2 regions of the Nocardia sp. NPDC049707 genome follow, and region 2 is predicted to be linked to the other one. Evidence: riboswitches for the same ligand, from Rfam matches in the RefSeq annotation. Region 2 holds a riboswitch; the other holds the start of a gene.
What was found. Region 2 has a riboswitch for glycine ahead of gcvP (aminomethyl-transferring glycine dehydrogenase). Riboswitches for the same ligand answer to the same signal wherever they lie in the genome.
Positions count from the first base shown of each region.

Region 1: another riboswitch for glycine. It lies ahead of gcvP (aminomethyl-transferring glycine dehydrogenase); the one in region 2 lies ahead of gcvP (aminomethyl-transferring glycine dehydrogenase).

Region 1 is NZ_JBFANN010000001.1:37,166-53,267, reverse strand. Features, by position in the region: gene AB0J29_RS00245 (MarR family transcriptional regulator) at 1-493, opposite strand, end outside; gene AB0J29_RS00240 (L-serine ammonia-lyase) at 699-2,081, opposite strand; gene glyA (serine hydroxymethyltransferase) at 2,161-3,429, opposite strand; gene gcvH (glycine cleavage system protein GcvH) at 3,574-3,978, opposite strand; gene gcvT (glycine cleavage system aminomethyltransferase GcvT) at 4,097-5,224, opposite strand; gene gcvP (aminomethyl-transferring glycine dehydrogenase) at 5,290-8,259, opposite strand; glycine riboswitch at 8,384-8,491, opposite strand; gene AB0J29_RS00215 (helix-turn-helix domain-containing protein) at 8,810-8,989, opposite strand; gene speB (agmatinase) at 9,160-10,167, shown strand; gene AB0J29_RS00205 (protein kinase) at 10,407-13,469, opposite strand; gene AB0J29_RS00200 (aldehyde dehydrogenase family protein) at 13,652-15,154, opposite strand; gene AB0J29_RS00195 (cytosine permease) at 15,235-16,102, opposite strand, start outside.
Region 2 is NZ_JBFANN010000007.1:184,015-200,116, reverse strand. Features, by position in the region: gene AB0J29_RS10120 (acyl-CoA dehydrogenase family protein) at 1-793, shown strand, start outside; gene AB0J29_RS10115 (DUF4232 domain-containing protein) at 806-1,435, opposite strand; gene AB0J29_RS10110 (hypothetical protein) at 1,635-1,865, shown strand; gene AB0J29_RS10105 (hypothetical protein) at 3,002-3,148, shown strand; gene AB0J29_RS10100 (HNH endonuclease) at 3,200-3,745, shown strand; gene AB0J29_RS10095 (WhiB family transcriptional regulator) at 3,773-4,042, shown strand; gene AB0J29_RS10090 (VWA domain-containing protein) at 4,187-5,791, shown strand; gene AB0J29_RS10085 (hypothetical protein) at 5,802-5,963, shown strand; gene AB0J29_RS10080 (hypothetical protein) at 6,056-6,703, shown strand; gene AB0J29_RS10075 (metalloregulator ArsR/SmtB family transcription factor) at 7,091-7,441, shown strand; gene AB0J29_RS10070 (SRPBCC family protein) at 7,438-7,917, shown strand; gene gcvP (aminomethyl-transferring glycine dehydrogenase) at 7,974-10,793, opposite strand; glycine riboswitch at 10,982-11,081, opposite strand; gene AB0J29_RS10060 (MerR family transcriptional regulator) at 11,212-11,811, opposite strand; gene AB0J29_RS10055 (bifunctional nuclease family protein) at 12,007-12,480, opposite strand; gene AB0J29_RS10050 (MerR family transcriptional regulator) at 12,646-13,482, opposite strand; gene AB0J29_RS10045 (FHA domain-containing protein) at 13,556-14,041, opposite strand; gene gcvH (glycine cleavage system protein GcvH) at 14,212-14,610, opposite strand; gene AB0J29_RS10035 (CDP-alcohol phosphatidyltransferase family protein) at 14,651-15,235, opposite strand; gene AB0J29_RS10030 (GMC family oxidoreductase) at 15,487-16,102, shown strand, end outside.

The DNA.
Region 1 (16,102 bases), on a different contig from region 2:
CATCGACTCCCTGACTCTCTGTCGAAACCGGCTCGCGCTCGCCCACCGCGGGGTGGTGCTCAACTGCGGCCAATGAATTCCTGAGCTTCTGAACAACCATGACGGCCTGCTCGGCTTCGTCCTCGCTCCAATCGGCGAGCGCAGCCTGCAATCCCCGTGCCCGCGACACCCGGATGCGCCGCAACAGATCGCGTCCTTGGTCAGTGATTTGGATGAGGGTGGCCCGGCCGTCGCTGGGATCGGCATGGCGGGCAATGTCGCCGGAACTCACCAGCTCGGCGACATGCCTGCTCAATGTCGATGGGCTGATACACAAGTCCACGGCCAGATCCACCTGCCGGCACGGCCCCCTGGCCTCGAGGGAGCCCAGCACGCCGACGCCCCCCGGAAGCAGGTGCCCTTCTTCCGGGTGCGAGAGGGCAGCGCGGATCGCCCGGCCCACGAAATAGAGCTCCTTTATCAGGCTCTGAGCCGTATCGGGTGACACTGCCATACCCACTCCCAGCACGAGATTAGTTGCTTGTGCTACGCAACTATATATAGTTTGCTTGCGCTAAGCAACTATCTGGCGGTGGCGTATTGCTGTCGGTGGTTGGCGCGCGTGGACTCTGCCGGTGCGGTTGCAACGGCGATCATCACCGATCAGGCGAGGATCATCATTCCGACTGACTGTTCCTTTTCTTGCCGGTTACCCTCGATCAGCATTCGACGACGTTGACCGAGACGTTGACGGCGAGCCCGCCCATGGACGTCTCCTTGTACTTCGAGCTCATGTCCAGCCCGGTCGCGCGCATCGTCTCGATCACCTGGTCGAGGCTGACACGATGAGTTCCGTCCCCGCGCAACGCCATTCGGGCCGCATTGATGGCCTTGCCCGCCGAGATCGCGTTCCGTTCGATGCACGGAATCTGGACGAGCCCGCCGATGGGATCGCATGTCAGGCCCAGGCTGTGCTCCATGGCGATCTCCGCAGCATTTTCCACCTGCGCCGGCGTGCCGCCGAGGATCTCCGCGAGCCCCGCCGCCGCCATCGAGGCGGCGGACCCAACCTCACCCTGGCACCCGACCTCGGCGCCCGAAATCGAGGCGCGCTCCTTGTAGAGGGAACCGACCGCACCCGCCGCCAGCAGGAAACGAATAGCCGTGCCGTCCGGATCGGACTTGCCCATCGGCGTGTAGTGGGTGGCGTAGTGCAGCACCGCAGGAATGATCCCGGCCGCACCGTTCGTGGGAGCGGTGACGATCCGTCCCCCGGAGGCGTTCTCCTCGTTGACCGCCAGGGCCACCAGATTGACCCAGTCCTCGGCAAAGGCGGGGTCCCGGTGGGGATCCTCGTGACGTAGACGTTCGTACCAGTCGTGGGCCCGACGCCGGACGCGCAGTCCACCCGGCAGATAACCCACCCGCGAAATACCCAGCTCGAAACACTCCACCAGCACGTCCCTGATGTGCAGCAACTGGCTGCGCACCTCGCACTCGGGCCTGGCCGCACATTCGTGCTCGAGCATCACGTCGCCGATCGAGATCCCGAGGTGCTCGGTGATCTCCAGCAACTCCTTCGCGGAACCGAACGAGAGCGCCAGCGGGTCCGCCTGCGCCGGCGCGTCCGCCTCGAACTCAGTGACCACGAAGCCGCCGCCGATGGAGTAGTAGGTCTCCCGCAGCAGTTCCTGCCCGCCGTCGTCGGTCGCGGTGACAGTCATCGCATTCGGATGAAAGTCCCGAACGGTCAACGGATGCAGCACGATCTCGTCTTCGGCGAGATCGATCTCTCGGACGCCGCCCAGCATGATCCGACGGGTCTGCCGCAACGTCGCGAGGCGACGGTCCTTCTCGCGCGTCTCGATGGTCTCCGGTCGATACCCCTCCAGCCCGAGCAGGATCGCGGAGAAGGTGCCGTGGCCGGCGCCGGTGGCCGCGAGCGATCCATAGAGGTCGACGCGGACACCGGCGACGGCATCGAGCACACCGCGGGAAGCGAGGGCCGCGGCGAACCTCCCGCCCGCCCGCATCGGGCCGACGGTGTGGGAACTGGACGGACCGATGCCGACCGTGAAGAGGTCGAACACGCTGACGGTCATGAGTCGAGGTCCTTCCGGATCATCGCAGCGAGTGCCGCGGCGCAGCGAGGAACGGATGTAAGGGCGGCGCAGCCATGCTCTACAGCTCCGGGTACAGGGGGTACTTGTCGGCGAGTGTGCGCACGTCGGTCGCCAGCGCCGACATGTCCGCCTCCGGCGCCGCGATCAAAGCCTGGGCGATGAGGTCGGCGACCTTCGCGAAGTCCCCGGCGTCGAAACCCCTGGCAGCCAGGGCCGGGGTGCCGATTCGCAGGCCCGAGGTCACCATCGGCGGACGCGGATCGAACGGCACCGCGTTGCGATTGACGGTAATTCCGATCGCGTCGAGCCGATCCTCCGCCTGCTGGCCGTCGATCTCCGCGTCCCGCAGGTCGACCAGGACCAGGTGCACGTCGGTCCCGCCGGTCAGCACGCAGATGCCGGCGCCCTGCACGTCCGGTTGATTCAACCGCTCCGCCAGGATCTTGGCGCCGTCGAGGCAGCGCTGCTGCCGCTCGGCGAACTCGGGCTGGGCGGCCATCTTGAATGCGGTCGCCTTGCCTGCGATGACGTGCTCGAGCGGCCCACCCTGCTGGCCGGGGAACACCGCCGAGTTGATCTTCTTCGCAATGTCGGCCTCGTTGGTGAGGATGATGCCGCCGCGCGGTCCGCCGAGCGTCTTGTGGGTCGTCGAGGTGACCACGTGCGCGTACGGGACCGGTGACGGGTGCAGCCCGGCCGCGACGAGCCCGGCGAAGTGGGCCATGTCCACCATCAGGTAGGCGCCGACCTCATCCGCGATCTCGCGAAAGCGGGCGAAGTCCAGATGCCGGGGGTAGGCCGACCAGCCGGCGATGATCAGCTGCGGCTTGCGCTCGCGTGCCGCCCTGGCCACCTCGTCCATGTCGATGAGGTAGTCGCTGTCCGAGACCCCGTACGCCGCGACGTTGTACAGCTTCCCGGAGAAATTCAGCCGCATGCCGTGCGTGAGGTGTCCACCGTCGGCGAGGGACAGGCCGAAGATGGTGTCGCCCGGCTTGATCAGCGCGTGCATCACCGACGCGTTCGCCGTGGCTCCGGAGTGTGGCTGCACGTTGGCGAACTTCGCGCCGAAGAGTGCCTTGATTCGGTCGATGGCGAGTTGCTCGATCCCGTCGACGTGCTCGCACCCGCCGTAGTACCGACGCCCCGGGTAGCCCTCGGCGTACTTGTTGGTCAGCACCGAACCCTGCGCCTGCATGACGGCGATCGGCGCGTGGTTCTCGGAAGCGATCATCTCGAGCCCAGTGCGCTGACGCTCGAGTTCCTTACCGATGAGTGCGGCGACCTCGGGATCGAAATCCGCGAGGGTCCGGTCCAGGATGCTCATGCTGTGTCCTCTCTGGCATGAACGGGGCGCTGCGTGGTCACACTCCGCTGCCACCTCCGCGCCTGACCGCTCATGCCGTGTCCTCTCTGGCATGAACGGGGCGCTGCATGGTCACACTCCGCTGCCACCTCCGCGCCTGACCGCTCATGCCACGACTCCGTTCTGCTCGGCGTACTGGGCGGCGGTCAACAGGTCACCGGCGGCGGCGGGCTGCACGGCGAACAGCCAGCCCTCCCCGTAGGGGTCGGAGGTGACCAGACTCGGGTCGTCGACAACGGCGCTGTTGACCAGGGTCACACGGCCGCTGACCGGCGGGTACAGCTCGGAGACGGTCTTGGTGGACTCGACCTCACCGCAACTCTCGCCGGCGACTATGGTGGCGCCGACCTCGGGCAGGTCCACGAAGACCAGCTCGCCGAGCGAGTCGACGGCGATCGAGGTGATGCCGACTCGGACAGGGTGGTCGGGGAGGTCGGCTCCTGGTTCGATGGCCACCCACTCGTGGTCGGCGGTGTAGCTGCGGTCGTCAGGCAGATTGGATGAGGACATGCTGGTACCTTCTCGAGTGCTTTCGTTGGTGACTGGGTAGGTCAACGGTGTTGGCGCGCTGTGTGTTCGAGCGCGAAATGTTCGAGCGCTGCGTGTTCGAACGCGGAGCGCTCCGGCTTCAGGAGCGGCGATAGAAGGGCGAGGGAGTGACCACGAAGGGTTCCTTCTTGCCGCGGATATCGACGGTCAGCTCCGTCCCGGACTCCTGCAGAGCCGCGTCCACGAAGGCGAGCGCGACCGGGTAGCCGAGCGTCGGCGAGAGCGCACCAGAGGTGACGACACCGACTGCTGTCTCGCCCGCCGCGTCGTACACGGTGTAGTGGGCGCGGGCCGCGCGCCGGCTGGTGCCCTTCAGTCCCACCAGCACCCGCTCGATGGGCCGCGCCGAGAGTTCCTGCAGCGCAGTGCGTCCCACGAACTCCTTGCCCAACCGGACCACCTTGCCGAGCCCGGCCTCGTAGGGGTTGGTGTCCAGGGTCAGCTCGTGACCGTAAAGCGCCATGCCCGCCTCGAGCCGCAGGGTGTCGCGGCAGGCGAGACCGGCCGGCACACCGCCACGGTCCGCGGTCGCGTCGAGCAGTGCCCGCCACAGGCGCACCGCCTGCTCGTTGACCACGTACAGCTCGAAGCCGTCCTCGCCGGTGTACCCGGTGCGGGCGAGCAGCACGTCGATGCCGGCGACCGACGCGGGGGTGACCGCGTAGTACCGGAGCTCCGTCACGACTGCGACCTGCTCGTCCGGCACCAGTGCCTGCACGATGTCCTGGGCGGCCGGACCCTGCACGGCGATCAGCGCGGTCTGCGCCGACTGGTCGTCGACCTCGGCATCGAATCCCTCAGCGCGCGAGAGGAGTTCGCGTGCCACGGTCGGCGCGTTGGACGCATTGGCCACGACCAGGAAGTGCTCGTCGGCGAGCCGGTAGACGACCAGGTCGTCGATCACTCCGCCGTCGGCGTTGCACAGCAGCGAGTACTTGGCCCGCCCGATGCCGATCTTGGAGAGTTCGCCGACCAGCGCATAGTCGAGCAGCGCACCGGCGGCGGGGCCGGTGATCGCGATCTCGCCCATGTGCGAAAGGTCGAAGAGCCCGGCAGTGCTGCGCACGGCCCGGTGCTCGGCGAGCTCGCTGTCGTACCTGAGTGGCATCTGCCAGCCGGCGAAGTCGGTGAAGCTGGCCTCGAGGTTCGCGTGCTCTTCGAGCAGCGGAGATGCAGGGGATGTCGAGACGGACGAAACGGTGCTCATGTCTGCGCGAATGGCTGTGTCGGATGCTCGCTCGGCTGTGCGCAATGCTCGCTCGCTACGCTCGCTCATGCAAAAGCCTCCTCACGGGTGTCGGCATTCGCCGCGGTGGCGGTGTCGTTTTGGCTGGTCGGGGTTTCGAATGCCTCGGGCATCGGACAGGAGCAAACGAGGTTGCGGTCCCCGTGTACCCCGTCGATCCGACGTACCGGTGGCCAGTACTTCGCGGCGCGCAAGGAGGCGACGGGGAAGGCGGCCAGGTGGCGGGGGTAGGGCAGCGTCCACTCGTCGGCAGTGACCTGTTCCGCGGTGTGCGGCGCCTGACGCAGCGGGCTGCGCTCGAGCGGCCACACCCCGTCGCCGACCAGGTCGATCTCCTGCCGGATCGCGACCATCGCCTGGATGAACCGGTCCAGCTCGGCCAGGTCCTCCGACTCCGTCGGTTCGACCATCAGGGTGCCGGTCACCGGGAAGGACAGGGTCGGCGCGTGGAATCCGTAGTCGATCAGTCGCTTTGCCACGTCCTCGGCGGTCACGCCCGTCTCCTTGGTGATGGCGCGCAGGTCGAGGATGCACTCGTGCGCAACCAGACCTGACGGTCCGCTGTACAGCACCGGGAAGTGCGCGTCGAGCGACTTCGCGAGGTAGTTGGCCGCCAGCACCGCGGCCTCGGTGGCGCTGGTCAGGCCGTCCGGGCCCATCAGCGCGAGGTACGCCCAGGTGATCGGCAGGATGCCGGCCGAGCCGTAATTCGCGGCCGAAACCGGGGCTCCCCCGTCGCCGCCGCCGAGTGGGTCCCCGGGCAGGAACGGGGCGAGATGCTCGCGCACCGCGACCGGTCCGACGCCGGGTCCGCCGCCGCCGTGCGGGATGCAGAAGGTCTTGTGCAGGTTCAGGTGTGAGACGTCGCCACCGAACTTGCCCGGCTGGGCCAGGCCGACCAGCGCGTTGAGGTTCGCGCCGTCGATGTACACCTGACCGCCGGCCTGGTGCACCAGGTCGCAGACCGTGCGCACGTCGTTCTCGTATACGCCGTGCGTGGAGGGGTAGGTGAGCATGATCGCAGCGACCTTGCCCTCGTGGACCGCAATCTTGGCGCGCAGATCGTCGATGTCGATGTTGCCGTTGGCCGCGGTGGCCACCACGACCACCTGCATCCCGGCCAAGACCGCCGAGGCGGCGTTCGTTCCGTGTGCGGACTGCGGAATGAGACAGATGTTGCGGCCGCTCTCACCGCGGGACTCGTGGTATCCGCGGATCGCCAACAGTCCGGCCAGCTCGCCCTGAGATCCGGCGTTGGGCTGCAACGAGACTCGATCGTATCCGGTGATCTCCCCGAGCCACCGCTCGAGGTCGCCGATCAGCTCCAGGTATCCGGCGGTCTGCTCGGAGGGCGCGTAGGGGTGGATGCCGGCGAATCCGGGCCAGCTGATGGGCTCCATCTCCACCGCGGAGTTCAGCTTCATCGTGCACGACCCCAGCGGGATCATGGTGCGGTCCAGGGCGAGATCTTTGTCCGAGAGCTTCCGAAGGAACCGCAGCATCGCGGTTTCCGAGCGGTGCTCGTGGAACACCGGGTGCTGCAAGAACTTCGAGGTGCGGTCGAGTTCGGTCGGCAGCCCGGAGACCGCGGTCGGCGTTGCCGTCACCGTCGCACCGAAGGCGGCCACGACCCGACGCACTACGTCGTCGGTGGTGCACTCGTCGCAGGAGATGCCGACATGGTGGTCGTCCACCAAGCGCAAGTTGATGCCGAAGCGATCGGCGTTGGCGACGAACTCCCCTGCCCGACCCGGCACCCGGACCTGCACAGTGTCGAAGAAGCGGTCGTGCACGATCTGGTGGCCGGCCGCCCGCAGGCTCTCGGCAATCGTCACGGCATGGCGGTGGACGCGGGTTGCGATGGCGCGCAGCCCCTCCGGCCCGTGGTAGGCCGCGTACATCGCGGCCACGTTGGCGAGCAGTGCCTGCGCGGTGCAGATGTTGCTGGTCGCCTTGTCGCGGCGGATGTGCTGTTCACGGGTCTGCAGCGCGAGCCGGTAGGCGGGGGCGCCGTCGACGTCGACGGAGACCCCGACCAGGCGGCCCGGGAGCATGCGCTCGAGCCCGGTCCGCACGGCCAGGTAGCCGGCGTGCGGGCCGCCGAAGAACAGCGGCACGCCGAAGCGCTGCGCGGATCCGACCGCGATATCGGCGCCCTGTTCTCCGGGCGGCGTCAAGATCGTCAACGAGAGCAGGTCAGCGGCCACCGTGGTCAGCGCGCCGCGCTCGCCCGCGGCCGCGATCAGCGGCGACAGGTCGCGCACGACGCCACTCGCGCCCGGCGCCTGGAACACCACACCGAATGCGTCGCCGTCGGGCAATTCACTGGAGAGATCCGCGACCAGCACCTCGATGCCGACCGACCTGGCACGCCCCTGGACGACCGCGAGGGTCTGCGGTAGGCAGTCCGCGTCGACGATCACCCGGTTCGTGGCGGACTTGGACTTGTTCGCCCGCCGCATGAGCAGCACGGCCTCCATCACGGCGGTGGCCTCGTCCAGCAGGGAGGCCCCGGCCAGCGGGAGCGCGGTGAGATCCTCGATCAACGTCTGGAAGGTCAGCAATGCCTCGAGCCGACCCTGGGAGATCTCCGGCTGATAGGGCGTGTAAGCGGTGTACCAGGCCGGCGATTCGAGCAGGTTTCGCCGTAAAACCGCAGGTGTGACGGTGTCGTGGTAGCCGAGACCGATCATCTGGACACGGGTCTGATTCCGGTCGGCGAGGGCGCGCAGGTCGGCAAGGACCTGCGGCTCGCTCCGGGCCGCCGGCAGATCCATGGCCTTCTCGCTGCGGATCTGGTCCGGCACTGCGGCGTCGATGAGCTCATCGAGCGTCTCGTAGCCGAGTGTCTCGAGCATGTGCTGTGCTGCGGATGCGTCGGGGCCGATGTGGCGCGAGGGAAAGCCGCTGGTAGAGAGCCCCTCATTGGGGGCAATGCGGGTTTCGACTGACAAGAGGTGACTCCGGTTTCGCTCTGTCCGGACCGCACCGGACATCGACTGAGGGACACCTCCCCGCTCTGTCCTGAAACCTGAGAGTTTGGGCGTTGCCGCGGCTACGGCGTTGCTCTTCACCTTCGGTAAGTACCGGCCTGCGGCCGTTCCTGTTCTCCAGAGTTGCCTCGGCGCTGCGGTACTGGGGCCTGAGAGATTCCCGGGGAGGAAGTTGCTCCTACGGCGCCTCGGAGTTCAGAAGTCTGAAACTCGGAGGTTCTCCCGCTGCGCGTCATCGGCGTCTTCAGTTGTGATTCGCACAACGGTACACACTCCCCCGAGGTTTGTCGCCACCAACTTCTCGGGACCACTCGACCGCCGATCACCCTTGCCGAAACGCATCGGCGTTTGGCATCCTCGGTCTGGAAATCGCTAAGCTGTGACCGCGCACACCGAGCATTCGGCGTCCAGATACCAAGTCCCGCAAAGGTATCGAGCGTCTGCCTCCTCTCCCCTGCTGACGCCGCTTCCTGCGAGCGCTGCTCGGCCATGACCGTGCGGGTCCGATATCACCGGCGACTTCGCGTCGCCGCACAGCAGCCGGATCCTCTGTCTACTCGGAGGGAATCGAGAGCAGCTCGGCTGCCCGCACGGCCAGCCATAGCTCTGCCATTGAATTCGTGTCCGCCACGTCGCGGTCGGTGCGCGGCTCCACCCTCCGGATTCTGTACATCACCGTCTGCCGGTGGATGTGCATGGGCTGTGCAGTCCGCTGCTTTGTGCGATCGAACAGAACAGATCGATGAGTTTGGCGTCTTTGCTACTCGCGCACAGGCACGGGTCCGAGGCAGTCTGATGGATGTCAGCACTCTGCGCGCCAAGTATCAACGCAGCCCAGGAGCACCACCAGTACCGGTCTCCCACCATATTCGTCGCAAGCTTCGCGGACAGGAGACAACCGACATGCCCCAGCCCAAAGACACCCTCATCGGTGCACTTCCCGCCACCGAGGTTCCCCGCTTCGCCGGGAAAGGCACCTTCGCCCGCATTGCCGACATCCACGAGGTGGACGACTACGACATCGCCATCCTCGGAGTTCCGTTCGACGCGGGCACCTCGTACCGGCCCGGCGCCCGGTTCGGCCCGCTCGCCGTCCGTCAGGCCGCCCGGGCACTGCGCCCCGGCTACCACGTCGAATTCGGTCTCGCGCCGCTCGAAGAGGTCCAAGTCGTCGACGCCGGCGACATCACGGTCACCCCGTACGACATCACCGAGGCCTGCAAGCAGATCGAGAACCATGCCAGCGAGATCCTCCGTGGCGGGGACCGCAGGATCATCTCGATCGGTGGCGATCACACCATCGCCCTGCCGAATCTTCGTGCGCTGCACGCAAAGCACGGCCCGGTCGCCCTGCTGCACTTCGACGCCCACCTCGACACGTGGGACACCTACTTCAACCAGCCGGTAAACCACGGGACGATCTTCCGCCGCGCCTTCGAGGAAGGGCTGCTCGTCGAAGACCACTCGATCCATGTGGGCATCCGCGGGCCGATCTACGACCAGATGGACCTCAACGACGACGCGCGCATGGGATTCCGGATCATCCGCGCCGGCGACCTCGACGTCATGGGCATCGAGACGGCCGTCGACGTCGTGCGCCGGCGCGTCGGTGACGTCCCGGTGTACGTCTCCATCGACATCGACGTGCTCGACCCGGCGTTCGCACCGGGCACCGGCACGCCCGAGGCCGGCGGGCTCACCTCGCGGGAGCTGCTGCGGATGATCCGCCAGCTGACGAATCTGAACATCATCGGCGCCGATGTCGTCGAGGTCGCCCCCGCCTACGACCACGCCGAGATCACCTGCATTGCGGCCGCCACGCTGGTGTTCGACGTGGTCTCGCTGATGGTGTCCGGTTCGGCCGCCGTCTCCGCCGCCGAGTCACTCGAGAAGACCGCGCTCTCGAGATAGCCTGCGCTGGGTCACCCGGCATCGTCTTCGCCGTCTCGGGATTCCGGGTCGAGCACGGCTGCCTGCGACATCATCGACAACAGGCTGTTCGACCATCGGGCGGCCGGCCACTTTTCACGCGGGTCCACGTGACGTGCTGAAGCCAGCGCCCACTACGTGACCGCGGACCTGGACGAGGGACGGATCATCGCGCAGGGCCGCCGCACCGTTGTCCTCCGCTGATCGGGGCGGGCGGAACCTCACACCCGCTCCCCGAGAGCAACGGAAATGCTTTCCCGCAGGGACGTCCGAGCGCCCCAACGCACCAGCCGATCGGACAACGACTCCCCCAGTTCGGCGCGGATACGGGCGCTGGTCTCGTCGTGTCCCTCGCGCATACCGCCATAGCCGAGCATCGACGTCTCCCCCGACGCCCAACTGGCGGCCGCGGCCCCCTGCATCCGCGCGGCCAGTTCGGCGTCGCCGCGCTGGACCGCAATCCAGGACATCACCTCGAACACCCAGGCGCACAGGATCCGATCGCCGAATCCCCTTGCGAGCCGCAGACACTCGCGTTGATAGTCGAGGGCACCCGAGAGGTCCCCCGCCAGGACGGCATCGTATCCCCGCGCGAAGGTGAGGTACGCGAGGGTCCACTTGTCGCCGGCCGCCGTGCACAACGCCTCCGCCTCACGCCAGAGCTCGGCAACCTGGGGGTCGCCGCCCGGCGGCAGACTGGTGAGCAGCCCGGCAATGGCGACCGCGAGCCCCTCGGCGTCGCCAGCGTCACGTTGGCACTGAATCGCCTCCTCGTAGTACACCCGGGCGAGCTCGACTTCGCCACCACAAATCGCGGCGAATCCGAGCGCGGCTGCGGCGTACCCCTGGTCGCCGTGATCGCCGCGTGCAATCGCGAGCTCGCGTGCCCGAGTGGCCCAATCGAGTGCCGTCGTCCGGTCACTCAGCAGCATCACCACGACCGACGAACTCCACTGTGCCCGTGATCGATGCGCCTCGTCCATCGAGGTGGACTCGAGCGCCGCTGACAACCAGCGCCGCGCCTCCGACAGGCTGCAACTGGCCAGCCAATAGAAGTGCAGCGACGTCACGATCTCGATACCGGCCAGGGACAGCTGCCCGTCGCTGCGGCTGTACGAAAGGGCCGCGCGGAAGTTCTCCCGCTCGTCGTGGACCGCGTCGTACACCGCTTGCTGACCGGGGCCGAACCACCCACGCTGGAACTCCGTGGCCAGGCGCCGGTACCGGGCGACGAATCGTTGCAGGCACGCCTGCCGCAAGTCGGTCTCTGCCAGGCGCTCGCGACCGAAGTCGCGCAGCGTCACCAGCAGCCGGTAGCGACGGACACCATTGACGGTGCCGGACAACAACATCGACTTGTCCACCAGCGACGCCAGAATCAACCGGACATCCCGTTCCTGGTATCCGGGACCCGCGCAGACCTCCGCCGCAGCCGCAGCGGTGAAACGTCCGGTGAACACCGACAGCATGGCCCACACGTCGCGTTCCTGGGCGGTGAGCAGGTCGTAGCTCCATTCCACCAGCGCCTGCAGCGAGCCGTGCCGCGGATCCGCAGGCCGGCCGGCGGTGGCGAACAGCCGGAACCGGTCGGCGAGCATCGCCAGCATCTCGTCCAGCCCGTACGCGCGCAGCCGGGCGGCCGCCAACTCGATGGCCAGCGGCATTCCGTCGAGCTGCTCGCACAACTTGGCCACCGCGACCCGGTTGTCGTCGGTCAGCGCGAAATCCGGTTCGGCCGCCCGCGCGCGCTCGACGAACAGGGCGATCGCTTCGGATTCGGCCCCTTCCGCTTCGTCGGCGGCCGGAGCGGGCAGCGAGAGCGGCATGACCGGATAGACATGTTCACCGCTGACGCCCAGAACCCGTTGACTGGTCACCAACACGCGCAATCCGCCGATCGACTGCAGCAACTCCTCGACCAGCGGGCCGCACGACTCGACCAGGTGCTCGCAGCTGTCCAGCACGATCAGGGCGTCGCGATCGCCCCATGCGTCCGAGAGTCGGTCGACCAGGGCCCGGATCGGGTTGCGCGCGCCGGTCGGTTCGTCGCCGAGTCGCAGGTCGTCGGCGATCTTGTCGATCAGCAGTTCCGGTTCGAGCACGGTTCCCAACTCGACGAGCCAGGTGTTCGCGCGCAACGGTGACGACGCCGCCGCCTCCAGTGCGAGCCGAGTCTTCCCGACCCCGCCCGGGCCGGTGAGCGTGACCAGACGCGCCGTCGTCAACAGTGCGCCGACATCAGCGAGCGCGGCCCGCCTTCCGACAAAGCTGGTCAACTGCAGCGGCAAGCGCGGAGGTCGCGCGGTCCAGCCGGACGTGGAGCGCTCCCGCGCCGGTCTCGGCGCGGACGTGTCCCGCGATCCGGTCGCGCCGGGCAGGGCCATCTCGTCGATCGGCAGGCCGCTGCGCAGCTCGACCTCGCGCACCAGGTTTCCGAACTCCGCCGCGGTGTGCGGGCGTTGGACCGGGTCGCGCGCCATCGCGGTTTCGATCAGCTCGCACGCGATCCCGGGCACTCCCTGCTGGCGCAGGTCGGGGATGTGATTCGCAGCGATCCGCAGGAACTGCGCGACAGCCTCCTCCCCCTTGCGTCGTTCGAAGGCGGCATGACCGGAGACGAGGCAGAACAGTGTCGCACCGAGCGCGTAGACATCGGACGCGACGCTCGGCGGCTCGCCCTCGAGCACCTCGGGGGCGGTGAACGCCAGAGTGCCGGTCACAGTACGGGCGGTGGTCTCGAACCCACCGGCGGTGCGGGCTATACCGAAGTCGGTGAGCTGCGGCTCGCCGTAGTCGGTCAGCAGGACGTTCGCCGGCTTCACGTCCCGGTGCAGAATCCCCGCACCGTGGGCCGTCTCGAGGGCGCCGGCCAGCTTCACACCGACATGCAGGGCCTCCGACCAGGTCAATGGACCCTGTCGCTGGATTCTCGCCTCCAGCGAGCCTGCGCTGCAGAACGGCATCACGATGAAGGGCCGGCCGCCGGCGGTGACCCCCGCCTCGTAGACCGCGACGATGTTCGGGTGCCCGGAGAGCGTGCCCATCGCGTATTCCTCGCGCAGGAAGCGTTCTCGATTCTCTCGGTCGAGGGACGCCGAGAGCACCTTGACCGCGACCGTTCGGCCGAGGGCACCCTGCCGGCACCGCAGCACGACGCCGAAGCCGCCGCGGCCGACCTCATGCGAATCCTCGAATCCGGCCGCGTTCAGTTCAGCGGCAACTGCCTCGATCGGATCGAATCCGGCGAGGTCCGCCTGAGTCGCCGGTAGGTCCGGATCGGCCACGGCACGCTCTCTCCTCGAACACCTGTGTCACTGGCTGCTGAGTGTCTCCAGACTACTCGCGGGCTGCGTCCCGGACAGGCGCTCGGCGCGTCCGCATCAATCCTGTTTTACCCCGTCGACGTCGGCCGGGAACTCGGCCTCTCGTTGGTGTCACTGCAGGCTTCGCTGCTCGTATCCAGGGCTCATGCGCTGTGGTTGATCATGACGTGTTTGGTCCGGGAAAAGTCGTCGAGCGCGTAGAGCGAAAGGTCGCGCCCGTAGCCCGATCCCTTGAACCCACCCCACGGCGCCTCACATACGAACACGAGGTGCGAGTTGACCCAGACGGTGCCGAAGTCAAGCCGCTTGGGGACGCCAAGGGAGAGGCCCGCGTCCCGGGTCCATACCGACGCAGCGAGTCCGTACGGTGTCTCGTTGGCCCGCGCAACCGCCTCGTCGGTGGTGCTGAACGATTCGACGGTGACGACAGGGCCGAAGATTTCCTGGTGGGTGATCGGCGCCCCGGCCGGCACCCCGCTGAACACGGTCGGTTCGATGAAGTAGCCGGGGCCGTCCAGGACCGCGCCGCCGATGGCCGCGTGCAGGCCGGCCGCCGTCGCCTCGGCCAGCGAGTCCCGTACACGCTCGAAGTGCGGACGGGAAACCATAGGACCGATTTCGACGTCGTCCCCGGCGGCCGGTGCGCCGACTACCAGGTTGCCGACTTCCTGAACCAGGAGTTCGGTGAACTTTTCCGCCACCGATTCGTGCACCAGCACCCGGCAGGCTGCGCCGCAGTCTTGGCCCGCGTTCCAGAATCCGGCGTTACGCACTCCGGCCGCGGCCGCACCGAGGTCGGCGTCGGCGAAGACGACGACGGGTGCTTTGCCACCGAGTTCGAGGTGGACGCGTTTGACCGAGCGTGCGGCGGCTGCTGCGACCGCCTGACCACTGCGAACACTTCCCGTCACCGCGACAAGTGCGATGTCGGGGTGTTCGGCGAGGCGCTGTCCCACTGTTGGGCCCAGGCCGGTCACAATATTGACGATCCCGTCGGGGATGTGTCCGGCGACGAGCTCGGCCAGCTTCAGTATCGACAGCGGCGTCTGTTCGGAGGGCTTGAGCACCACGCTGTTTCCGGCAGCAAGAATGGGGGCGATCTTCCAGGCGGCCATCAGCAGCGGATAGTTCCAGGGCGTGATCACCCCGACCACGCCAACCGGTTCGCGGAGAATGACCGAGGTGTGTTCCCGCGCGTAGTCGCCACCGGCCAGGGAAGTCATCGTCCGCCCCGCCCCCGCCATGAACCGGAACGTGTCGATGGTGTTGGAGAGATCGTCCTCGGCGATGCTGCGGGGCTTTCCGGTATTCGCGGACTCGAGCACTGTGAGTACTTCGCGGTTGGCTTCTACGATGTCCGCGATCCGAGCGAGCACCTCGGATCGTTCCTTCGGTGTGGTGCAGCCCCACGATCTCTGAGACTCGACGGCCACCTCCACGGCCGAATCGACATCCTGGACGGTTCCTGCCGGGACGGATCCGAGGACTTTTTCCGTGGTCGGATCGAGGATGTCGATGACCTCGGTGGACGAGCTCTGGACAAACGATCCGCCGATGAAGTGGCCCGCGGGCGGCACGTCAGCGACCGGGATCTGATCCGGAGCAGGACGCCGAACGGTGAATCGCCCAATTTCAGTTGATGCCATGATCATTCGCCTGTACTTTCTGCGCCCGGTTCGGCGCCGGTAGATAGGTTCTTCGTTTCGTTCCCTCAACAGTGGGTAGTTCAAGCCGGTTGCGTGATCGGTGCCATCGAACGATTGTTGCGGCGGGCAAAAGCCGTGGCTGTGAAGTAGTAGAGCGGTGAAACGACAGCCAATCCGACGATGAACGAGATATCTGTGTTGCCAAGCATTGTGGCGATCGGTCCGATGTAGGCGGTTCCGATGATCATGAACGGGAGTTGTACCGCGACACCGATGAGGTAGCAGCTGACCGCAGGCCAGTTGACCCGGCCGTAGCGACCGCCGTCGCGCTTGTAGAAGTCTTCGACGACGTAGTTCCCATGCCGGACCAGGTAGTAGTCCACCAGATTCACGGCGGTCCACGGGACCAGCGCACCCAGCAGCAGCACCAGGAAGTTCTTGTAGGTGGCGACGAAGTCGCTGCCCCCGGTGAGCGCGATACTCGAGGCCAGCACGCACAGTCCGGTGGCGACCAGAGCACGTTCGCGGCCGCGTGGATTGAAGCGCGGAAAGATCGTCTGCGCAATCGTAATCGTGCACAGCGTGCCGCAGTACAGGTTCATCGCGTTCGTCGCGGCGACTCCGATGCTGAAGACCACAACCACCACGACGCTGATCCCGGCGGTGGCCTGGGTCAGGGCGACGACCGGGTCGGTGTGGGGGAGCAGCAATCCGACGCCTGCCCCGAGGAACATCGGCAGGATCGAGCCGATGCTGGTGCCCCAGTAGCTCATCCAGAATGCCGGCCGCGCGCCCGTCTTTGCCGGCAGGTAGCGCGAATAGTCAGAAACGTATGGGGCATAGGCGATCTGCCACACCGCACACGCCCCGAAGGTACTCAGGAAGCCGGCCAGCGTCGCGGTGCCCGTGCTGAAGAAGTGAGTGGGCACCGGGTGGACAATGAACGCC
Region 2 (16,102 bases):
GTTCAACTCGAACGCCCAGTTCGCCAGCTTCCATATCGTCATGGTGGTCACGAATCCGGATGTCAGTCCGTACCAGGGCATGTCGATGTTCATCGTGCCCGCCGACACCCCCGGTCTGGAGATCGTCAAGAACTTCCACGTGCACGGCTTCAGCGAGCACGAAGGACATCTGCGCTTCACCGATGTCCGGGTCCCCGCCGACCACTTACTCGGCCAGGAGGGTACGGGCTTCATAGTCGCACAGACCCGCCTCGGCGGCGGTCGGGTGCACCATGCCATGCGCACAGTCGCATTAGTGCGCAAGGCCTTCGACATGATGGCCGAACGCGCCGTCTCCCGGCCGATGCGCAAGGGACCCCTCGCGGGTCTGCAGATGACCCAGGAACGCATTGCCGACAGCTGGATCGAGATGGAACAGTTTCGACTGCTCGTCCTGCGCACCGCCTGGCGCATCGATAAAGAGCAGGACTATTTGAAGGTGCGCAAGGATATTGCGGCCATCAAGGTGGCAATGCCCAAGGTGATGCACGATATCGCCCAGCGCGCACTGCATCTGCACGGCGCCATCGGCGTCAGCCAGGACCTGCCCTTCGTCGACATGATGAACTACGCCGAGGTCATGGCCATCGCCGACGGCCCCACCGAAGTGCACAAGATCACCCTCGCCAAGGAAGTGCTGAAGGACTACACCCCCGGCGACCCGGTGTACCCCAGCGGCTACCGCCCTGCCCTCCGCGAACAGGCCCGCGAACTGGTGGCCCGTCGCCTCGAACACATCGTCGGCAACCTCTGAAAATCGCTGCACCTATTGGGGAGTCACCGGATGGACGCTGAGGGTGCAGGTTTCGATCGTGATGCTGACCGCGTGCGTGTCGGTGGTGTTCGGTGCGGTGACCAAAAGCCCGGTGTACGTGGGGCATTGGTTGCCGCCCGGGTCGACCACGCTGCCCTCGACCACTGCCTCGGCAGTGTGGTCGTGGTCCAAGACGACGGTCGGTGGGGTATCGACATCCGCGGGGAGACCACCCATATAGCCGCGCACAACGCGCTCGGCATGCAGGAGCGGCCCGCCGGGGCCGGTATCAACGCCCGGATATCCGGCCAGTGTGCACGCACCGCTGGCCCCCACGACCGAGAAATGCATGCGCACACCGCGGTGGCCAAGGCCGGGCGACATCGGCTCGACACCGACGATGAGCTGGCTGCCGACGCATGCCGGTATCGGCGGCAACGGCAAAGCCGGTTCGCCGGTCGACGGCTGCGCCCCGGTCGGTTGGTCCGTGCCTACCGCGCTCGGCCCCGGCACTCGGCTCGCGGCACTGGTCGGCACCGCGCTGGTGCCCGCGGCCTTGCCATTGTCGTCCGCGCAACCTGCCAACGCGACAACCGCGCAGCAGCCGAGCAGCGCTACATATTTCACCGTCGATATCGACATCGGAACACATCCCTCGCGTATTCGATTCGAACTGGCGCCCCCACCGATTCGTTGCGGACGCCATTTCCGGAACTCCCATTCGACACGCGGTCCCCCCGAGCGGACGAGCCTGTCCAGCTGTTTATCGGCCGCACGCACCGAACGTTATCGGTGCGCATCCGAATAACCGGGTCCAACCTGGATGCCGGGAGGTAAGCGCGTGATCTCATACGAAGTGCGGCGGGTGCACAGCTGCGAGTTCTGCGGCACCGACGACCAGGGCCTCGGCACCGACGGCTCCTTGGACCGGGCGAAGTCGATCGCCGAATGCCACGCTGGCCTCGCGCTCGAGTGGACATGGTTCACCGCCGATGGTGAGTGGCCACTATGCGCCGATCCCGGGGACGGCGTCTACCGCTACTACATCTATGCCCGGGAGCCTGCTCCGTGATGGTCACCGCCGATTATGAGGCGCGCACGACCGGATCCGAGTATCCCGTAACCGGACTCGGTTGCAGGACCGACGGCATACGCCGGGTGCGGGCGGTCGGCCCAGCGAATTCCACTCGGCCGGTGCGCATACACCTCGACGGTCTTCGAGAAGGTACCCGCGGGCTCGATCCTGGTCAGCACCAGTGCTTCGGACTGGATCGAATCCAACGGCCAGGCCGAACGCGTCGACGGCGGCTTTCCGGATGCGCGCCAGCATGGCGCGGTCGGCGATGTGGTGGCGACCGTGGCCGCCGACGCCCTCGTCGACATCGTCCGATTGGCCATCGAAACCGTTGGCGGCGGGGGCTTTTCGCGCGGCTGCGAGCTGGAGAGTGGTATCACGACATCCACGCCTGCCTGTTCCGTCCACTGCCACGGGCCAAGCAGACACGATTCACCGGTCGAGTTCTGTTGGGCCACACGCCCATCGGTTGACCCACCTTCTCGAACGGCATTGCCCGAAGCCGGGACGCGAGCCCGCCTACCGGGGTTCAATAGATGGTCACACGATGATGTGCGGGAGGGAGTCATTGGTGTCCTGATCACCACCACAACCGTGGACGAGGCGGTAGCTGCCCCTCGGACACGATGAAGGAGCCGCGCACCCCCTCGCCCGCGGCTCCTTCATCCCCGCCGCGCCGGGCAAATTGTCGACATTACCACGCTCGGTAGAAATGTTAGGCGTTTATCACGGGAAGCTCTCGCATAAATCCCAGGTCAGACCGCACGGTTGACTCCGACGCAACGGCAGGCGGTCGCGTACCGCCCCGGCCGCTTCGGAACTAGCAACACCTAGGTGTGGACCATCTCTATGCGCAAGATGATCGGCGCAATGGCGGGAACCCGTCATGGTAGGCGCCGTCGGCGACGCTGCCCGACAACGGCGGCCCCGCCGGCTGCCCCGGCCGCTACGTCGTGGCGATACCCGGCACATCGGAGACCTCCGACGCCAATCCGAGCGAGAGCATGCTCGCCAGCGTCACCGATAATCTGCCGCGAAATACCCGCACCGACTACGTGACCTCGTGGCTGCGACAGTGCCGGGTCGGCCTGACCTGAAAAACCCTTCGCCAGTGGTGGGTGCGCTGTGCCACCATGGATTTCGATGATGATCACCCGATTTCGCGGGTGCTCACGAGCACGAGGAAGGAGGCCGCGGCCATGACCATTGTCGTATCGAGCCCGCGTCGGTATGACGCGTGCGTCGAGCAGGTACTGCGCCGCCTCCCGGCCGGTAACTGACCGACCCGCGCCTCCCTGATCCGCTCGCTCCCTTGAAACATGGTGACTCCCATGACGCTGCACCGTGCCACCGATCCGGTGGCATCGACTGTCGACAACTGGATATACACCCGGGTACTGGTGTTGAACGCCAGCTACGAGGCGCTCAGCGAGATCAGCGCCGACCGGGCCGTTGTGCTGCTCATGGGCGGTGCCGCCGAGTCGATCGCGGATCGGGAGCCGCACTTCCCGATTCGGTCCAAGCACCTCGAGCTCGCACTGCCGGAGACCATCCGGCTGCTGCGGTACGTGTACCTCGACCATGTGACGCGCGTACACGACGGCAGTCGTGCGACGCTGGCCGGTGTGCTGCGCCGGGACAACCATCGGTGCGGGTACTGCGCGTCCTGGGCGCGCACCGTCGACCACATCCGGCCACGCAGCCGGGGTGGGCCGAATACCTGGGACAACCTGATCGCCGCCTGCGCACCCTGCAACTCGAACAAGGCCGACCGCACGCCGGAAGAGGCGGGTATGCGGCTGCTGTGGCAGCCGAAGGCACCCGACCACCTCGCCAAGCGGCAGCAGCGGATCTGGAAGCAACTGGCCGCGACCTGAGCCGAGAGAGAAAGGAGAAGGCTCGAAATGACCGTCGAATTGGAGACCAGCGCACATGTCGATCTGACCGACCTGCTCCCGCTCTCGGATTCCCGAGAGTGGCATCGGGCAGCCTGCCGCGGCGATCCGAACCACGATGCGTGGTTCCCGTACCCGTCGCAGGACTTCGAGTACGCGCGCGGAGTCTGCGCCGGCTGCCCGATCCGTGATACCTGCGGTGAATTCGCCGCACGCACCGGACAGTCCGGGGTTTGGGGCGGCCACGAGTTCGACCGCGGACGGATGATCCGTCCCTAGCCGGACCTTCGCGCCACGCCGTGCCCGTGCGCCGCACCGGACACACCAGCAGGGCAAATCTCGCGTGACCATACACTGAGCATCGTGGGCACACATCGCAGCGGAACCAGATCCCGAGGCGTCAGCAAAGGTCCGGTTATCGCAGTGGTTGCCGTTTTGCTGCTAGTCGCGGCGGTCTTCGCGTATTTTCAACTCAGTGATCGCGCCGCGAACCGGGACAAGTCGGCCGCGGCGGAATGTAAGGAAGGACCGTCGACGCTGTTCGTGACGGTCGATCCGGATATCGCCGATCCAGTGCGGGCCGCGGCGGAGCGCTACAACGCGGCCAATCCGAAGGTGCGCGATCATTGCGCGAAAGTAGTGGTGACGGCGCAACCGTCGGCCGCGATCGTCGCCGGGTTCACCGCGGGCACACCGTGGAACGGTGCGCTCGGTCCGCAACCGGGGCTGTGGATCGCCGATTCGATGCGATCCATCGAATCCATGCGGGTGCCCGGGCTGATCGAGGGCACACCCGCGCCGGTCGCGATGAGCCCGATCGTGGTCGCCGTGCCCGAGGATCTGCGGAGCGCACTCGAGCAAGCCAAGATCACCTGGGCGGATCTGCCACGGCTGCAACAGGGGTCGCTCGATGAGCTCGGGTTGTCCGGGTGGGGTGGGTTGCGGATGGCGCTGCCGGCAGGGGACTCGACGCTGGCGACGGCGGCCGCGGTCGGCTCCGCGGTGTCGGGGACCGACCCGCTCACCGACGAGGTCGCACGGTCCGGTCAGGTTGTCGCCGCTATCTCCGGGCTCGCCGCAAAGGCGCCGCAGGCGGCCGACACCACGGCCGCACTGGCCGCGATCGGTGCGGCGAATTCGCCCATTCATGCGGTTGCGGCTACCGAACAGCAACTGAAAGCCCTTGGCGGTACGTCGGCATTTCGACCTGCGGGGACCGCCCCCGTCGCCGATCATCCCGCCGCGTTGATGTCCGGAGCATGGGTGGACAAGACCCAGAATCTGATCGCATCGCTGTTCGCCGACTATTTGCGCGCACCCCAGCAGTCCGCGGCCTTCACCGCCGCCGGATTCGCCGCCGCACCAGCCACCGCCGCACCAGCGCCGTCCCGGACCGCGCTGGACAAGGTACATGCCACGCTCGCCAATCCCGTTCTCGGCGTGCAGGCCACGGCGGTACTCGACGTATCGTACTCGATGGGCAATAGCGACGGATCCGTCACCCGGCTCTCGAATGTCCTCGGCGCGATTCGCTCCACGATGAATGTGATGCCGCCGGACTTCGGACTCGGCGTATGGACGTTCGGCAAGAACCTCGACGGGACAACGCCGTACAAGATACAAGCACCCACCGCACCACTGAGTAATCAGCAGCGCACCGCGTTGGATACGGCACTGGAGGCGGTGCAGCCCACCGAATCTCGCACCGACCAGGCCTATCCGTCACTGATCGCCGCCTACCGGTCAGCTGTTCGCGGATACACCGCGGGGCTCACCAATTCGGTTCTGCTCGTTACCGACGGCCCGGATGACGACTCCACTATCACTGGAGCGAAGCTGCTGACCGAGCTGGCCTCCGCCGCCGATCCGGCCCATCCGGTTCGCATCGATGTGATCGTTATCGGCGGCAATGACACCGAGACCCTCCAAACCGCCGCTCAGCGAACCGGAGGGACGTACACGCACCTGCCGACCACGGATGACGTCAGCTTCGGGACCGCGGTGATGCATGCTTTGACAACGCCGTAAGAATTCGCCGATGCTGCGCGGCAGCACCGAATTCGTCGCATCGGATTCGGTGCCCACGCACGAATCGGTGACCACCGTGGACGCGTGCCTAGCGGCGCACGCGCCGTGGCATTCCGCGCAGCAGGTCTCAGTTGCGGCAAAAACCTTGGCCAACACGATGATTCGAGCCTGAGCCGGACCGGATCGAGAAAATTGGCAGCCCCATCGACGCATAGCGTGCCGATCGCGGGACAGCACACCACCCCACAGTGCGATGATTTGCGGGTGACTTCCTGGCTTCCGCTCCTGAGCTCGCTGATCGTCGCCGTCGCAGCAGTCGTCGGCGTCGTGATCAATAACCGCACCAACCGTGCTGCGATCACCGCCGCCGACGCGCGCAACCAGACCACACTCGACGCCGCGCAGAGAAATATCGAAGCGGCCAATGCCGCAACCGAAAGCCGCGAACAGGACAAATGGCGCCGCGATTCGATTCTGACCGCAGTCTCCTCGATCCTGGAGTCCGCCGCCGACGTGCGTCAGGATCTGTGGGACACCCTCGACCTGAAGGCCGAAAGCGTCGAGGAAGTGGACAGTTTCGGCAAACAGGTCCTCGAAAGCATCTCCGCCCTCAACGGTTTCATCACCCGACTCCGCGTCCTGGCCAACCCCAAAATCCCTAGCCGCTGCGAAGATCTCGTGCGCACCCTCACCGCCGCACAGAGCATCACCGTACAGCGCCTCAAGGTAGAACTCGACGAAGAGGCCACCATGGACGACGTCAACGCCATCCGTACCCTCTGGCACAAGGCCATCTCCAATACTGTCGAAGAAGAACGCGCCGTCGTCAACGCAACCCGCTCCGAACTCGGTATCGAAGCCATCAGCACCCTCCCCCAACTCACCCCCGAACCCACCCCGGACCCGGCCTGACTCATTCGGCCTGAATCCGAGGACACAACCGACGCCGCCCCGGACCGGGACGGCGTCCTTCGAGTCCCCTCAGCACGGCAACGACCGCGGCAGTCGCGGTCATGCCTGCGTCGGGGAATTGCCCGGTACGCAGCGTGATCTCGCGCCACCTTTGTAGCGCCCGCCGCCACCTGACGGTTGACCAGAGTCGGACGCTTCGACCGCCCGAACTGGCGTTGCGCATCGTTGCGGGCACGACGACAGCCGGCACGACGCCTTCTTCGTCATGCCCAACAGCTATGTCATCGCCTGGAGCAACGACCGTACACGTCGGATCCGCCTGACCAATCAGCATTCAGTGGGCGCGCCCATAGACAACCATATTTCGTAAGTCTAGACTTACGGTTCGTGAGGGCTTACCGAGAGGCAGCGTTGGATGCCTTGGGGGATCCGACGCGGCGGGCGATCTTTGAGCGGCTGAGGGACGGGCCGTGCGCGGTTGGGGAGCTTGCCAAGGAGTTGCCGGTTAGTCGGCCTGCGGTTTCGCAGCATTTGAAGGTGCTCAAGGCGGCGGGGCTGGTTACCGATGAGGCGGTGGGCACCAGGCGGGTGTATCGGCTGAATCCGCAGGGGATCGATGGGCTTCGGGTGTACTTCACACAGTTCTGGTCGACGGCGATGTCGGCCTTTCAGGACGAGGTGAACCGACAGGTCGCGACCAAGCGGGCGGCGGACACCTCCGAACAGGAGAAGTCATGACACAGCAGTTGAGCGAGAAGGAAGTTCGGGTCGAATTCGTCGTCGACGCACCGATCGATAAGGCGTACGACGTATTCACCAATGGGATCGACAGATGGTGGCCACGTGGGCATCACATCGGCAAAGGCGAACTCGCACAGGAGGTTATCGAACCGCGCCAAGGCGGGCGCTGCTTCGGCAGGGAAGTGGATGGCACCGAATGTCCTTGGGGCACCGTACTGGTCTGGGATCCGCCGCGGCATTTCGCGTTCTCCTGGGAGATCGGCCTGAACTGGCAGCACGAAACCGATCCGGAGCGCGCCAGCCGCGTCGATGTCGCTTTCGAACCCGTCACGGCCGACCGCACGGCCGTCACCCTGGTGCATTCGGACTTCGAAAAGCACGGCGAGGGTTGGGAATCCATGCGCGACAGCGTGCGGAGCAAGGACGGCTGGGCGGATCTGGCCAATGCCTACGCCAAAGCGGCTGCCGCATAGTGAAGATGACTACCGAGCCGCACCTGCAACGGGGGCGAGGTGCGGCTCGGTAGCCGTCAGTACGCGTCCAGCGGCGGGCAGGAGCAGACGAGGTTGCGGTCACCGTAGGCGCCGTCGATGCGCCGCACCGCGGGCCACACCTTGCCCCGTGCCGGATCCAGCCCCTGCGGATACACCGCGACCTCCCGGCTGTACGGGTGCTCCCACTCCCCGACCAAGCAGGCCGCAGTATGCGGCGCACCACGCAGCGGGTTGTCCTCCACCGGCCACACACCCGCGGCGACCTGATCGATCTCGCCCCGGATCGCCGTCATGGCCAGAATGAATTCGTCCAGCTCGGCCAGGTTTTCGCTCTCGGTGGGCTCCACCATCAACGTGCCCGCTACCGGGAAGCTCATGGTCGGCGCGTGGAATCCATAGTCCGCCAACCGCTTTGCCACATCGTCGACGGTCACACCGGTCCGCTTGGTGATCTCGCGCAAATCCAGGATGCACTCGTGCGCGACCATCGAATTCTCACCGGTATACAGCACCGGGAAGTGCTCGTTCAACCGGCGCGCGATGTAATTGGCCGAGGCAATCGCGGTCAATGTAGCCCTACGCAGGCCATCCGCACCCATCATCCGGATGTAAGCCCAGGTGATCGGCAGGATCGACGCCGAACCGTACTTCGCCGCCGACACCGCATGCGAGTCTTGCTCCAGCGGGTCACCCGGCAGATACGGCGCCAGATGCGAGCGCACCGCCACCGGACCAACGCCCGGACCGCCACCGCCGTGCGGAATGCAGAAAGTCTTGTGCAGGTTCAAATGGCTGACATCGCCACCGAATCGTCCCGGACGAGCAAGGCCCACAAGGGCGTTCAGATTCGCACCGTCGACGTACACCTGGCCACCCGCATCGTGCACCAGCGCGCACAACTCGGCGACTTCGTGCTCGTACACACCGTGCGTCGACGGGTAGGTGATCATGATGCAGGCCAACCGGTCGGCGTGGTCGGCGATCTTGGCGCGCAGATCATCTAGGTCGACATCGCCGTTCTCCCGGCATTTCACAACCTCAACGCGTAGTCCGGCCATGGTGGCCGAGGCCGCGTTGGTGCCATGTGCACTGGACGGAATGAGGCACCTATCCCGGTGTGTATCACCACGATCCAGGTGGTAACGCCGAATGGCCAACAGACCCGCGTACTCACCCTGACTGCCCGCATTCGGCTGCAGGCTCACCTGGTCATACCCGGTGATGGCCGCGAGCCAGCTCTCGAGATCGGTGATCACCCGCAGCAGACCGGGCGCGTCCTCGACGGGTGCGTATGGATGTACCCGTGCGAAACCGGGCCAGGTGATGGCCTCCATCTCGGCGGTGGCATTGAGCTTCATGGTGCAAGAGCCGAGCGGAATCATGCTGCGGTCCAATGCGATGTCCTTATCGGAGAGCCTGCGTAGATAGCGCAGCATCGCGGTTTCGGTGTGGTAACTGGTGAAGGCCGGGTGGGTGAGGAATTCCGACGTGCGGGTCTCGATCGAACCGCCGGGCACGCTCGGCACACCCGCCGGATCGGTGACACCCGACGGCAGTCCGGTGCTGAAGGATTCGAGCACCGCGGTGACGTGCGCTTCGGTGGTGGCCTCGTCACAGGCGATGCCGACGTGATCGGCATCCACCAACCGCAAGTTGATCCCGCTCGACTTCGCCTTCGCGACAACGGATTCCGCGCTGCCGGGCACGCGCACCAGCAGCGTGTCGAAGAAAATCCCGTGCACCACAACACCATCGAGCCCGGCTGCGATGGCGGCGGCGCGGGCATGAACGCGGCGGGCGATCGCACGCAGCCCGTCGGCACCGTGGTAACTCGCGTACATCGCGGCCACGATGGCGAGCAGCACCTGGGCGGTACAGATATTCGAGGTCGCCTTTTCCCGGCGAATGTGCTGCTCACGGGTCTGCAATGCGAGCCGGTATGCCTTGTTGCCGTCGGCGTCCACGGAGACACCGACCAACCGGCCGGGCAGCTGCCGCGCGTGCTTGGTGTGCACCGACAGATATCCGGCATGCGGACCGCCGAACCCCATCGGCACCCCGAAACGCTGTGTGGTGCCGAAACATACATCAGCGCCCTGTTCCCCCGGCGGCGTAATCAACGTCAGCGCAAGCAGATCCGCGCCGACCGCCACCAATGCACAACGGTCGTGCGCAGCCTCGATCACCGGCCGCCAGTCCACGATCCGGCCCGACGCACCCGGAACCTGAACCAGCACACCGAAGAACTCACCCTCGGGCAGCTCGCCACCGGACAGATCTGCCGAGACGATCTCGATGCCCAGCGGCTCGGCCCGGGTGTACAGCACGGTCTTGGTCTGCGGGAACAGATCGTCGTCGATGAGCAGACGTGCGGACTTGGACTTGCCAGCACGGCGCAGCAGCGTCATCGCCTCGGCAGCAGCGGTGGCCTCATCCAGCATGGACGCATTGGCCACATCCATCCCGGTCAGATCCGACACCATGGTCTGGAAGTTGAGCAGCGCTTCGAGCCGCCCCTGACTGATCTCGGGCTGGTACGGCGTGTAGGCGGTGTACCAGGCCGGATTCTCCAGCAGGCTGCGAACCAGCACCGGTGGGGTCAGTGTGTCGTAGTAGCCGAGCCCGATCATCGAGGTGGCGACGGTATTGGAGTGCGCGAACTCGGCGAGTTCGGTGAGCACCTCGTGCTCGGTGGCCGCGGGCGGCAACACCTCCAGGCCGGAGCCGTCCAGAATGGACGCGGGTAGTGCCGCGGTGGCGAGCTCGTCCAGCGAGCCGACGCCTACGACGTCCAGGATCCGGGCGAGTTCGTCCCGGTCGGGTCCGATATGGCGGTCGGCGAATGATCGAGTCACTGCAGCTCCAAGGTCGGGCGGGGTCAGCCAACGGCGGCCGACGAGTATCAGCCCTCCCCCTCTGTCGTGGAGCCTGAGAGATTCGGACGCCGCGACACTCCTGCCTCGAATGGACAGGGCCCGGGCCCCTTTCCCCATGGGCGGGCGATCGCCGCGTTGTGCGCCGGTCACCACTTTCCAGAGACGTCGAAGCCCGTACGGTCCTTTTGCCTGAGAGATTGACGGGGAGGTGCTGCTCCTTCGGCGCCCGAACTCTTGTGAAGTCCGGAACTCTCCCGCACGGCGGCGACGCATCGCTAGTTTATGCCGCGCGCGCAACGATTGACGCCACCGGACCCTGGATAGGCGTGTAGCGCTCATCACTGCGGTACATACGACAAGTGCCCGCCGCGGTAGCGACGGGCACTCGATACGATCTCTAGCCGGTCTTCCGGTTCATCCGTGCCTTACGCCGGAAGGACAGTTCGTCCTCCGGACGTTCGCTCGCACTGCCGCTCACCGCCCGCTCCGCCGGGAAGTTGGCGATGGCCCCGGTCAGTTCCCGCATGGCGCCGCTGACCGCGATTCCGAAGACGCCCTGCCCACCCTGCAGTAAATCGACTACCTCCTCGGGCGAGGCGCATTCGTAGACCGAGGTGCCATCGGAGAACAGCGTGATACCCGCCAGATCCTGCACGCCGCGGCTGCGCAGATGATCGACCGCGATGCGGATGTTCTGTAGCGAGATGCCCGCGTCCAATAGTCGCTTCACGATCTTCAGGACCAGAATGTCCTTGAACGAATACAGCCGCTGGCTACCCGACCCCGCGGCACCTCGGATGGAGGGCACGACCAGTCCGGTCCGCGCCCAGTAGTCGAGCTGCCGGTAGGTGATCCCGGCCACCTGGCATGCGCTGGGCACGCGGTAGCCGACCAAATCGTCGGGTACCGAATCATCCGGGAACAGGCCTGGCTGTACCACATCCTGCGATTGCTCTGCCACTGACCACTCCCTTGCTTCGCCGACGCCTTGCCTCATCGATGACCCGGCTCCGTAACGACCAACGACCGGCCATAACGGACGTGGCCCAGTTATCGAGATTACTCCCCCTGATTGTCCCGGGAGCCGCATCGTCCGACCAAACGCGACGCGCGGTAAGAGTCTCTACCTCTACTTTAGGGCCAGAGGAAAAGTGGGCACGCCGGACCGACAACACCGGTCCGCCCGGTCAGCTCAGCTATCGGTGGCTTTGAAGTCGTCCGGGGAGACCGACTCCAGGAACTCCTTGAACTTCTCCACCTCGTCCTCGCGCTCGTCCGGCATGACCAGCCCGGCCTCCTCGAGCACCGACTCCTCGGCATGGATCGGGCAACCGACCCGCAAGGCGATCGCTACCGAATCCGAAGGCCGCGCCGAGATCCGCAGGTCGTTCTCGAAGACCAGATCCGCGTAGAAGGTGCCCTCCTGCAGATCCACGATCCGCACTTCCTTGAGGGTGTGCCCGAGGTCGGCGATCAAGATCTTGATCAGATCGTGAGTCAGCGGACGGATCGGAGTCACCCCCTCTTGTTCGAGCACGATCGCGGTCGCCTCGGCCTGCCCGATCCAGATCGGCAGATACCTGTCTCCGGACACCTCGCGGAGCAACAGCACGGGCTGGTTCTGTGGCTGCTCGACACGAATGCCGATTACGCGCATCTCACTCATCGCACTGCCTCCCAATGACTCGCCGGCCGCCCGGCATGACCGCTGCAGAGCTCGCCGTACCACGAGTCTAAGCGAACCTCGAGGCGTGCAGCATTCCCTGTGCACAGCCGAAATCGGCGTGTTGTCCGTCTGGAACGCACAGCGAACCGATGCACCCGCCGTAACTCAGGCGCCGAGCGAGGACCGGACCGACGCTTTCACCAAGCAGGTATGCAGTGTCAACGACAATGCCGCCAACTCGCGCACAGTCTCCTCGGCACGGGCCCGCGCACCGGCATCGCGGCTCTTCGCGATCGGGGCGGCGATCTGCGCCACCAGTGCGGCCTCGCGATCCGCGGCCAACTTGAACGCACGCAAATGCCGTGCCTCCAAGCCGAATTCGGCCATCGCCTTCGCGGTCTTGGCCAGCGTCACCGCATCCTCGTCGAAGAAACCGGCGGCGCCCGAAGTGATCAGATTGGCCCGAATCAGATCGGCGAGGAACTTCTCGTCGATCTCGGCCTGCGTGAGCAGATCCGCCCGGGTGAGCCGGATTTCGTGATCGAATCGCAGCTCGTCGGGCGAGATTTCACCGGGCACGACGCCGAGTCTGCGCGGCGCCGCGGTCCGCGCGGCATGGTTCGCCCCGGGTGTCGCGGTGGGCTCGGAGTCGGGCATGGCGGGCCCGGACTCCAGCGCAACGTTGCGGCCGGAATGCGCCCGGGCGCGGGCTTCCCGCACACCGAGCGTCGCCGCACCGCTGTCGATCGCTTCGAGCTGCTCCTTGATCACCTTCAAAGGCAGGTACTGATCACGTTGTGCGGTCAGCACGAATCTGAGCCGTTCGCAGTCCGCGATCGAGAACCTGCGATAACCCGACGGCGTACGTTCGGGTCGGATCAGCCCCTCGGCCTCGAGGAAACGGATCTTCGAGATGGTGATATCCGGAAAGTCCGGTCGCAGCAGGTCCAGCACGGAGCCGATCGACATGCCTCCGCGAGCCCACTGCGCCGCGCCCGTCATAGCACCGAGTCTTTCATGACACAGCGTTCTTCCCTGTCAACGCCACCGACACGCGAAATCCGTGCCGCTGATGTCACAGGCTGCCCGCACCCGCCGACGGTTCGTTCACCTGAGCCCGCGGTCCGGTGAGGAAGACCAGGCGGAACTTGCCGATCTGAACCTCGTCACCGTTCTGCAACTCCGAGGAGTCCACCGGCTCCCGGTTGACGTAGGTGCCGTTGAGGCTGCCCACATCGACCACCTGGAAGGAATCGTCGTCCTGCCGGAATTCGGCATGCCGACGGCTGACGGTGACGTCGTCGAGAAAGATGTCACTGTCGGGATGGCGGCCCGCCGACGTGGTCGGCTGATCGAGCAGGAACCGCGAGCCCGCGTTCGGGCCTCGCTTCACGACCAAGAGGGCGGCACCAACCGGCAGACCCTCGACCCCTTGGACCGGCTGTTCGCCGGTCACCTCAGCGGAGCGCGACGCCTCGACCTCGTTCAGGAAATCCGCGCGGAAGACCGACGTCGTCTCGGCCGCGGTCTCCCCGTAACCCGGGTCTTTGTTCTCGCTCACCGTTTCTCTCCTCCTCGAACCTGATTATCCATGCAAGCAGGTGCTGCTTTCACCGCCACGACCTGGGGATCCCGGCGCTAGAGCACCGGCTGCCAAGCACCGGCACATCTGTTGGCTTTGACCGTACCCTGCCGGGGCGTACCCGTGCAGGTAGAACTGGGAAGGCTGGGTCAGCCCCCGATAACTCCTTGATAACCTGCGGCATCCAGTAGTTCACCGAGCGCGGCATCCACGCTCGCCTCGTCGCTCAATTCGAGCTCGAAGATCCATCCCTCCCCATAGGGATCGGTGTTCAGTGTTTCCGGTGCCGAGTCCAGAACATCGTTCACCGCAACGACTTTCGCGGCCAGTGGGGCATATATATCGGACACACTCTTCGTCGATTCCACCTCGGCGATGCTGTCCGCTGCAGCAACCTCCTTATCGACCTCGGGCAACTGCACGAACACAACGTCACCGAGTTGAGACTGGGCGTAATCGGTGATGCCGACCCGAACCCGGGTCGGGCCGATCCGCTGCACCCATTCGTGTTCTTCGGTGTAGCGCAGATCCTCAGGGGTCTGGGTCACAGGCCGTCCTTTCGTCGTCTACTCGACGCAACTCTAATCGCTAGTCGCTGCGGTGTGACACCGCCGGTATCGCTCGCGCGACGGCGAAAGCCTTCCAGATGTAGAGCACGCCGGTCCACACATACACCGCCGTGCCCCAGACCAGGAATGCCCCACCGAAGGCGCGGCCGAAACCTGCCAGCGCCCAATCCATCTGACCGGCCAGCAACCACGGCAGCGCCGACATCAAACCGAAGGTGGCGGCTTTACCCAGGTAGATGACCTCGGGCGGATCCAGTTCGCGACGTTTGTACACCGAAAGACTCAAGGCCAGGATGGCGTCGCGACCGATCAGGATCACCGCGACCCACCAGGGCAGCAACCCCCGGATCACGAATGCCGCCAGGGTGGTCACCAGATACAGCCGATCCACGAACGGGTCGAGCAGTGCACCCAAGCGCGACGACTGATCCAGCAGCCGGGCCAGCTTGCCGTCCAGGAAGTCGGTCACCCCGCTGAGCACCAGCAACGTGAATGCCCAGCCGTCGGCCCGCACGACCAGCAGCAACCACACAAAGAGCGGGACGCCGACCAGTCGCAGCACACTCAGAACATTCGGGACGGTGAAGATGCGGTCGGCGAAGATGCCGCCCGCGGCCGGATCGCCCGCATTGCCCGGGTTGTCCGCGCCGGAGCCGGCCTGTTCGCCAGGTTCCGTTTTCCCCGATTCGGTTGTCACAGCCCGTGCATACCGCACCGACCCCGCTTCACGCCATCCGGGCACGCCGGTGGCGCTTCGGATAGCTGCCTGTTGTGTGATACACCGCATCGACCCGGATGACAGAATGAGTGTGGAGTCATCTCACATGGTTGTCGCACGGTTCAGAGAGGGAAACCATGCCAGCATTCGACTACGACGTAGTAGTGATCGGGTCCGGATTCGGCGGCAGCGTCAGTGCGCTGCGCCTGACCGAGAAGGGCTACCGGGTCGGCGTGGTCGAGGCCGGACGGCGCTGGCCCGCCGAGGACATTCCGAAGACGAATTGGAATGTGCGCAAATCGATCTGGGCTCCGCGGCTGGGTTTGACCGGACCGCAGCGGATCAGTGTGCTCGGTAAATGCGCGGTCTTCTCCGGCGCGGGCGTCGGCGGTGGCTCGCTCATCTACGGCAATACCCTCTACGAGCCGCTGCCGAACTTCTACACCGATAAGCAGTGGGCCCATATCACCGATTGGAAGGCCGAACTGGCGCCGTATTTCGACCAGGCGCAGCGCATGCTCGGCGTGGCCCCGAATCCGCGGATGACGCCCGCCGACGAGGTGATCAAGGCGATCGCCGACGATCTCGGCGTCGGCGATACCTTTCATCCCACCAACGTGGGTGTCTTCTTCAACGAGGCCGATCCGGGCACCGAGGTCGAGGATCCGTACTTCGGCGGCGCGGGTCCGCACCGCCGCGGCTGTGTGCACTGCGCGCAGTGTTTCACCGGCTGCCCGAATAATGCCAAGAACA